3 linked regions of the Puniceicoccus vermicola genome follow. The main gene of each other region encodes a partner of the protein of the gene in region 2 in a complex. Links are inferred from orthologs where the notes say so. Each region holds a gene or a part of one and is shown on either strand. Other genes may lie near its edges.

Region 1 (2,941 bases), on a different replicon or contig from region 2:
ATCTCTGAATTCCAGACTCACGAAGGCGACAGCGGTTCCGCTGAGGTCCAGATTGCGCTGCTGACCGCACGCGTCTCTCACCTGACCGAACACCTTCGTACGCACCGGAAGGATTTTCACTCCCGCCGCGGACTTCTGAAGATGACAGCTCGCCGTCGTAAACTGCTCGACTACGTCAAGCGCCACGACCTCGACAAGTACAACGAGCTGCTGAAACGTCTGAACATCCGCCGATAACCGGCCTTTTTTACGGAAGTTCAAGAATCACCGTGTCTTCCCTGGGATGCATGAGAAGAGGGAAGACCAAAGCCACATGCGGAACGCCGCTGTGCGCGCAAACCCCAACTCAAGCACCTAGGTAATAGATATGGAACAAAAGCACACCGTCCGGGTTGAAGAACTCGGCCTCGAAATCGGTACCGGCAGCCTTGCCAATCTGGCAAGCGGCGCCGTCACAATCTCTCTCGGCGAGACCACTCTCTTTGCGAGTGCCTGCGCCGCGAAAACTCTCCGTCCGGGACAGGATTTCTTCCCTCTCACGGTCGACTACCGCGAAAAGTTTGCGGCTGCGGGACGTTTTCCCGGTGGCTACTTCAAGCGTGAAGCTCGCCCGACCGAGAAGGAAATCCTGACCTCCCGTCTTTGCGACCGTCCCCTGCGTCCCCTCTTCCCGAAGGGATTCATGAACGAAGTCCAGGTCATCGGCATGGCCCTCTCGATCGACGGGATCCATGAGCCGGACATCCTGATGGTCAACGCCGCTTCGGCAGCTCTGATCGTCTCGGACATTCCATGGAACGGCCCAGTCGGCTGCGTTCGCGTGGGTGAAATCGACGGCGAATTCGTCGTCAACCCAACGCAAGAGCAGATGTTCGACTCCACCCTCGACCTGATTTATGTTGGGAACGAGAAGGAGATGATGATGATCGAAGGCAGCGCTGACTTCATCTCGAAGGAACGCTTCCAGGAAGCCCTCGCCTACGGCCAGGAAAAGATCCAGCCGATCATCGCCGCACAGAAGGAACTCGCTGCCAAGGTCGCCAAGGCCAAGAGCGAATTCGAACTCTACATCGCCAAACCCGAGATCCTCGCCCTTTGCCGCGAGTTGGCCGGGGACAAGCTCGAAGAAGCGATCTTCATCGACGATAAACAGTCCCGCGGGGCCGCCGTCGACAAGATCAAGGCCGAAGTCGCCGAAGCCGTGAAGGCCAAGGTCGGCGAAGAGGAATTCGACGAAGATCAGATCTCCCTCTCATTCGAAGTGCTGCAGGAAGAAGTCTACCGCTCGAACATCCTCGAAAAGGGCAAGCGCGCCGACGGACGTGGCCCCGGAGACCTCCGCGAGATTTCGGCTCAGACCGGCGTCCTCCCGAAGGTTCACGGCACCGCCATCTTCAACCGCGGCGAAACCCAGGCTCTGGTTTACACCACTCTCGGCACCAGCAAAGACTCGCAGGACCTCGACGCCCTCACCGGCGGCGCCAATGCCAAGTCTTTCTACCTGCACTACAACTTCCCGCCTTACTCGGTCGGGGAAACCGGTCGCTTCGGCTTCACCGGTCGTCGTGAAATCGGTCACGGAAATCTCGCAGAGCGCTCGCTGCTGCCGATCATTCCGTCCGAAGACGACTTCCCCTACGCCATCCGGATCGTTTCCGAGATCATGGGCTCCAATGGCTCGACCTCCATGGCTTCGATCTGCGGAGGTTGCCTCTCAATGATGGACGCCGGGGTGCCGGTCTCGGCCATGGTCGCCGGGATCTCCGCCGGTCTCGTCACCGAGATGAACGACGAAGGCGAAATCACCAAGTACAAGGTTCTCACCGACATCATCGGTGCGGAAGACCACTTCGGTGACATGGACTTCAAGATCGCCGGTAGCCGTGACGGAATCACCGGATTCCAGCTGGACCTCAAGATCCAGGGCATCCCCTTCGACATCGCTCACGAAGCGATCGAAGCCGCGACGGAAGCTCGCTTGAAGATCATCGACAAGATGGCCGAAGCTCTGCCGGAACCGCGCACCGAGATCAACCCGAACGCACCGCGCATCCACTCGATGAAGATCGATCCGGACAAGATCGGTGCCCTCATCGGCCCCGGCGGCAAGAACATCCGCCGCATCCAGGAACTTACCGGTGCCGAAATCGACATCAACGAGGACAACAGCGGTCGCCTGCTCGTCTTCGCCCGCGGAGCCGACACGCTCCAACGCGCCATCGAAGAAATCGACCTCTGCACCGCAGAGATCGAAGTGGGCCGGATCTACAAGGGTATCGTTCGCGGCGTGAAGGACTTCGGCGCATTCGTCGAATGTCTCCCCGGCAAGGAAGGCCTCTGCCACATCTCCGAACTCGCCGACTTCCGCGTCAAGAAGACCGAAGACGTCTGCAAGCTCGGTGACGAACTCGTCGTCAAATGCATCGGCATCGACGACAAGGGCCGCGTCAAGCTCAGCCGCAAAGCCGCCATGGCCGAAGAAGCCGAGCCAGAAACGGCCGACGCCGAAGCCTAAGCCAAAACCGGTAATATCTTTCATCAAGCCCGGCGGGAAACCGCCGGGCTTTTTTGTGTGCGGAGGTCCGCGCAGCTGAATGACGAGCGGGCAACCCCGATCCAGCTGTTCTAGTAGGACAGCAGCTTCAGCTGCGTCCCGGCGGCGGCGCATCGGAGATCAACGCTCCCGAACGGAGCCCAAGATTTCGAAACGGCTATCGCCATTCCGTTCCAAATTCCTTCTGAACCGTGAGAAGACACTCCATCGTGCAAGACCGCGCAGCTAAAGCTGAGCGGGTACGTCCCGATCCGACGCCCTCCAGTAGGACAGCAGCTTCAACTGGGTCCCGGCGGGAACGCATCAGAGATCAACGCTCCCGCACGGAGCCCAAGACTTCGAAACGGCTATCGCCATTCCGCTCCACATTCGTTCCTTAACCAAAGG
Region 2 (2,867 bases):
TGCCGTACTTCTCCTGATAGGTAAAATCCGCATGCGAGGGGCGAAACTTTTCCTTCATCTCGCCGTAATCCGAAGAACGCTGATCCTCATTGAAGACGGCCATCGAAATCGGGGTTCCTGTGGTTTCCCCCTCGAAAACCCCGGAAAGAATCTGCACTCCATCCTTCTCCTTGCGGGGGGTCGTGATCGAGCTCTGCCCGGGCCGACGACGGTCGAGGGCCTGCTGGATGTCGGCCTCCGACAAAGGAAGAAGCGGGGGACATCCATCAATGACGACTCCGATCCCCTTCCCATGGCTTTCACCCCAGGAAGAAATACGGAAAAGCGTGCCGAAAATACTGCTCATTCCCCCCTTCCTAGCAGCTTTCTGCATTCAGACAACCGCAACTTTTGCGGATCTACGTCGCTTCCCGGGCCGCATCAGCAGAAGTCTCGAAAAATGGAGGGGGTTTTCGGTTGCATCGAGGAGGTTTCGGGTGTTGGATTCTTTCTGGCCGGGTCCTATGCAACGCAGGACCAGTGAACCCCGCCAGGCCCGGAAGGGAGCAACGGTAGCTGATGTCCGCGTGTGCCGTAGGGTGCCTGGCCTTTTTTTTTATTTGCTTCGCAGGACTCTCCAGCCGTAAATTTTTTACACTGGATGACCGGAGGATCCACCCCACTTCCTCCCGATTCTCTCTATATGACTGAAATTTGGACCGAAGTGGGTATTGCTCTCTCGGCAGCGACATTAGCCGCCGCCGCAGTGATCATTGCCCTCAAGTATTGGCCTCCCCGGGGGGCCAAGCGGGGAAGTCACGCCCAGCAGGGACCCTCTGAGGAACTGCAAAGACGCATCGAGCGCGTCCGATCCATTCAACAAGAGACCGAAGAAACCCGGAAGGAAGCCGAGGAAAACCGTGCCAACCTCGAACAACGCCTCCTCGAAATCGCCGGGATGAGCCGCGAAGACGCCCGTGCCGAGCTCACGGCCCAGATGAAGGAGAGCTCGGAGGAGTATCTCGAAGAATTGCGCCACGATCTACTCGACGTGCCCGAGGCTCAAGTCGAGGCCCGCGCCCGCGCTGTCCTCCTCGCTGCCATGCAACGCGTCGGATCCACCCCGATGTCGGAAGAAACCTCGACGACCGTCTCCCTGCCCAACGACGACATGAAGGGACGCCTGATCGGGCGGGAAGGCCGCAACATTCGCAGCTTTGAATCCGTGACCGGGGTCTCGCTCCTGATCGACGAAACGCCGGACACGGTCCTCCTCTCGGGATTCGACCCGGTCCGCCGGGAAATCGCCCGCGTCACTTTGGAAGCCTTGATCAAAGATGGGCGAATTCATCCGGCGAGCATTGAGGAAAAACACCAAGAAGCGTTGGCCGAGATGGATAAGGCCGTTATCAGCCTCGGTGAAGAAGCGATCCGCAAACTCCGCCTCTCCTCCATCCACCCCGAGATCGTTTCCCTCCTCGGTAAACTCCACTTCCGCCACTCTTTCAGCCAGAACACTCTCGATCACAGCATCGAAGTCGCTTTTCTCTGTTCCCTGCTCGCTTCGGAAATCGGGTTCGACCCGGTTCTGGCCAAGCGCGCGGGGCTTTTCCACGACTTGGGCAAGGCGATCAGCCACGAATTTGAAGGGAGCCATGCTTCGGCCGCCGCCAAAATCCTCCGTCACCACGGCGAGCCGCCCGAAGTGATCAACGCGGTCGCCGCCAGTCATGAGGAGGTCGCCGCCGAGAGCCCCTACGCCGGACTGGTCATGCTGGCGGACAGTATTTCCGCCGCTCGCCCCGGAGCCCGCGCCGACTCGACCGAGGGCTACATCCAGCGGGTGCGTTCTTTGGAAAACCTGGCCCGCGGCTTCGAAGGCGTCAAAGATTGCTACGCCCTCCAAGCGGGCCGCGAGATCCGCGCCATCGTCGATCCGGAAAACGTACCCGACGATCAGGCCAAGCGTCTCGCCCTGCAGATTCGCCATCGCATCGAGAACGAGCTCCAGTATCCCAGCACCATCAAGGTGACCGTGATCCGGGAGTCCCGCTTCTGCGAAACCGCGAAGTGATACCGAATTTAGGAAGTTTTGATAGTTATGGCGGGATGAGAAATGAGCCTGAGCGAGGCGGCCCAATTGGAGGCGGGTCTGCGACCCGTGCCATTTGAGCTAACGCTGCTCAGGCTCATTTCCCGCCCGTCCCAGGGGGATGCGCCCAGAATCGAAGGTCGCGGCGTTGCAGGGATCGGAGCGTATCTCGATACGAATCAGATCCCTGCGCCTTGCGCTGCTTCGATTCTGCGCTGCACCATAACGGTCAAAACTTACTAAATTCGGTATAGGGTCGATCCGTCGCAACGCAATTCTCGAAGCGGAAGCGCGATAGCGATTTCGATAATCCCCCAAGGAAAGAGGCTCCTCTGCGGACTCCACTAGAAATGGCTTTCGTAATTCCTCTCCCCCAAATTCCGCTAGTTTCGCAGGCCCCCCACGCATCCTCCTTGATTTTTTCCTAGCCCAAGCGACAGAGGCGAGACAGCGTAGCGGAAAGTGCTTCGCTTCTTCGTCAGACGCCTTCTCATTTCGATCCCGATACTCTTCGCGGTCGCGACCCTGACCTTTTTTCTCGTCCGCGCCGCTCCAGGGGATCCGTTTGCCGATGAAAAGAAGATCCCCGAGTCCAGTCGGGAAGAAATCGTCGCCTTCTACGGACTCGATCTTCCGCTCTGGCATCAATACCTGCGCTTCCTCGGAAACATCGCTCGACTCGATCCCGGCTATTCCTACTCGCACCCCGGCTATTCGGTCACCGAGATCATTGGGAACCACTTCCCCATCACTCTCGCCTATGCCGTACCCGGCTTCCTCCTCGCTCTGGCCATCG
Region 3 (2,826 bases), on a different replicon or contig from region 2:
TACAAGATCGCCCCGGTCGAGGATACCCTTGGCACGGCGGACATCTACGTAACCACGACCGGCAACAAGGACATCATCACCTTCGCTCACATGGAGAAGATGAAGGACCAAGCCATCGTTTGTAACATCGGTCACTTCGACAACGAAATCCAGATGGAGAAGCTGGAGAATGCCGAAGGGGTGAAGTTGATGAACGTGAAGCCGCAGGTCGATCAGTGGACTTTCCCGGATGGACACTCGATCTTTGTTCTCGCTGAAGGTCGCCTCGTCAACCTCGGTTGTGCGACGGGTCACCCATCCTTCGTGATGTCGAACTCGTTTGCCAATCAGGTTCTGGCTCAAGTCGAGCTTTGGAAGAACGTCGAAAAATACACTCCCGGCGTCTACATCCTTCCCAAGCATCTCGACGAAGAAGTTGCCCGACTGCACCTCGAAAAGATCGGAGCCAAGCTCACGGTTCTTTCCGAAGAGCAGGCCGAATATATCGGTGTCAAAGTAGGCGGCCCTTACAAGCCCGAGCACTACAAATACTAGTCTCGACAGAGTCTCTTTCCGAAAGGTCGATGGGCATTCGCTCATCGGCCTTTCTTTTTGGGAAACAACAGCTTACGGGGATTTGGAGATGGCCAGGATCCGAAAGAGTTACGCAGTCGAGGGTGGGAGATCACTGCGATAAGTAGTCTGGCTAAAAATGATTGACGCGATGCAAGTTGGTGAGTCTGCCTTGCCATTTCCAGGGGGAGAGGATTGAATTTAGGCATGGCTGCAAAACGAAAGACGCGTTGCATTGGAATTTTGACGTCAGGAGGGGATTGTCCGGGTTTGAATGCGGCGATCCGTGGAGTGGCGAAGTCGGCGATGAAGCACGGAATTCGGGTGCTCGGGATTCCGGATGGATTTCGGGGGTTGGTCGAGAATCGATTTCTGCCTCTGGAGAATGTGGCGGTATCCGGGATTTTAACCTTGGGAGGAACTCTCCTGGGGACGAGTCGGGATAAGCCCCACAAGATGCCGATGGGCGAGCGGGTCTTAAATATGACCGATGTAGCCGTTTCGAACGCGCTCTCGCGGCAGATTGATTGTTTGGTGTGCCTCGGGGGGAACGGAACGCAGAAGAATGCCCAGCGGTTGCGGGAAGCCGGGTTGCCGGTGATTACCCTGCCGAAAACGATTGATAACGATGTGGCCAAGACCGATGTGAGTTTCGGTTTCGATACGGCCTTGAGCACAGCCACCGAGGCGATCGACCGGCTTCACACCACGGCGACCAGTCACCATCGGGTAATCGTCTGCGAGTTGATGGGGCACAAGGCTGGTTGGTTAGCGCTAGGGGCAGGAGTGGCTGGGGGCGCCGATGCGATTCTCTTGCCCGAGAAGCCCTACGATCTGAATCGGGTGGCTGAGCATTTGTTGGAACGCCGGAAACACAACAAGCGGTTTTCGATTATCGCCGTGGCGGAAGGGGCGCTTTCCGAAAAAGAGTTTCAGCAGAAGCAGGAAGAAAAGAAGGGCGGGAAAAAGCAGAAGAAATCGACCCCGAAGGAGGAGAAGGCTCGTCAGCTCCACGAAGGACCTCATCTGGTGCAGGAATCTCTTGATAGCCGAATTGCTCGCCAGCTCCAGGGGTTGACGGATCTTGAGGCAAGGACGACTTCACTGGGGCATGTCCAGCGGGGCGGGTCTCCATCAGCGCGCGACCGCTTGATTTGCACATTGCTCGGGACGAAAGCGGGGGAATTGCTGGCAGAGGGGAAATATAACCGAATGGTCTCCGTTGCGGGGGATGGAGTGACCTCGGTGCCGCTCGAAGAAGTGGCGGGTCTCTGTAAGACGGTCCCTCTCGATCATGATTGGGTCCGTGCGGCTCTCGAGGTAGACACCTGCCTCGGTTGAGCGGAGCTGGGCTCAGTCGATCTTCAGTTCCGCGCGAACAATATTCCAGAGGTCGCCAAAGGCATTGGCAGCTCGGCTATTGCGGGCGAAGGCAGATACTGGGCGTCGCTGTTCTCCCATTTGCTCCACAATGCTGGCAGAGGGAATCACGGCTTCGAGGAAGGGGTTGTTCGGGGTGTGGTAGACTTTCTCGATGGATTCCCGGTGCAGGCGTTTACGGGTGTCGGCCATGGAGAAGAATCCCTTTAACTTCTTCTTGGAGAGTTTTTCCTTTTTGAAAAATTCGGAGACCTGTTCGAAGCAGTTCAGGGACAAGGTTGAGGGGATCGTAGGAACGAGAACCAGATCGGATAGTTGGAAAAGATTTTCCGAGAGGAGCGTCAGTCCAGCGGGTGCATCGGCGATGATCAAATCGTAGTCGCCGTGGAATCCCTCGAAGAGGGAGGCGAGAGCGGTGTCCGATTTCTTTTCTTCGTCGAGTCTCCGGTCCAGATTCCGAAATTCCAAGTGAGCGGGCAGAACATCGAGGTGGATAAACTCGGTTTCGCGGACTTGTTTATGGGCGAAGGACTTTCCTTTGAGGAGTTTGCCCGTTTTCATCTTTGTCGGAGGAGCCGCTTGGAGGTAGAAAGTGGAGGCACCCTGTGGATCGAGGTCGCAGAGGAGAACGTTGAAACCGTCCCGCGCTGCAGCGTGAGCAAGGTTTACGGCGGTCGTGGTTTTTCCCACACCACCTTTCAAATTATAGAGGGAAAGGATCTTCATGATGACGGTAGAGCCCTGTTGAACAGGCTGGAATTCGCTGGGTCAAGAATGCGACAGAATTGGCACAATTGCAGCGATTTATGGGCCACTTTGGGGTTCTTCTCTTGCCAAATGGAGCGGAAGACCCATTTCCCCCCAATTTGGCCGCGAACCAATCACTCGGAGGGT

Evidence for each region. Proteins that work in one complex are often made in the same cells at the same time.
Region 1: rny (region 2) and pnp share a complex: the UniProt entries of both Bacillus subtilis proteins name them as parts of the possible RNA degradosome complex. The link is inferred for Puniceicoccus vermicola from one-to-one orthologs.
Region 3: rny (region 2) and H5P30_RS00130 share a complex: the UniProt entries of both Bacillus subtilis proteins name them as parts of the possible RNA degradosome complex. The link is inferred for Puniceicoccus vermicola from one-to-one orthologs.

What each region holds. Positions count from the first base shown.
Region 1 is NZ_JACHVA010000035.1:200-3,140, reverse strand. It holds pnp (polyribonucleotide nucleotidyltransferase), read left to right. Parts: upstream 1-367; coding sequence 368-2,515; downstream 2,516-2,941. Other genes in the region: rpsO (30S ribosomal protein S15), read left to right, coding at 1-237. UniProt on the Bacillus subtilis protein: Involved in mRNA degradation. Catalyzes the phosphorolysis of single-stranded polyribonucleotides processively in the 3'- to 5'-direction. Necessary for competence development in Bacillus subtilis.
Region 2 is NZ_JACHVA010000139.1:44,754-47,620, reverse strand. It holds rny (ribonuclease Y), read left to right. Parts: upstream 1-682; coding sequence 683-2,053; downstream 2,054-2,867. Other genes in the region: H5P30_RS20510 (ABC transporter permease subunit), read left to right, coding at 2,534-2,867; H5P30_RS20515 (hypothetical protein), read left to right, coding at 2,096-2,314; aroC (chorismate synthase), read right to left, coding at 1-346. UniProt on the Bacillus subtilis protein: Endoribonuclease that initiates mRNA decay. Initiates the decay of all SAM-dependent riboswitches, such as yitJ riboswitch. Involved in processing of the gapA operon mRNA, it cleaves between cggR and gapA.
Region 3 is NZ_JACHVA010000004.1:15,939-18,764, reverse strand. It holds H5P30_RS00130 (6-phosphofructokinase), read left to right. Parts: upstream 1-759; coding sequence 760-1,893; downstream 1,894-2,826. Other genes in the region: H5P30_RS00120 (DEAD/DEAH box helicase), read right to left, coding at 2,814-2,826; H5P30_RS00125 (ParA family protein), read right to left, coding at 1,906-2,658; ahcY (adenosylhomocysteinase), read left to right, coding at 1-534. UniProt on the Bacillus subtilis protein: Catalyzes the phosphorylation of D-fructose 6-phosphate to fructose 1,6-bisphosphate by ATP, the first committing step of glycolysis.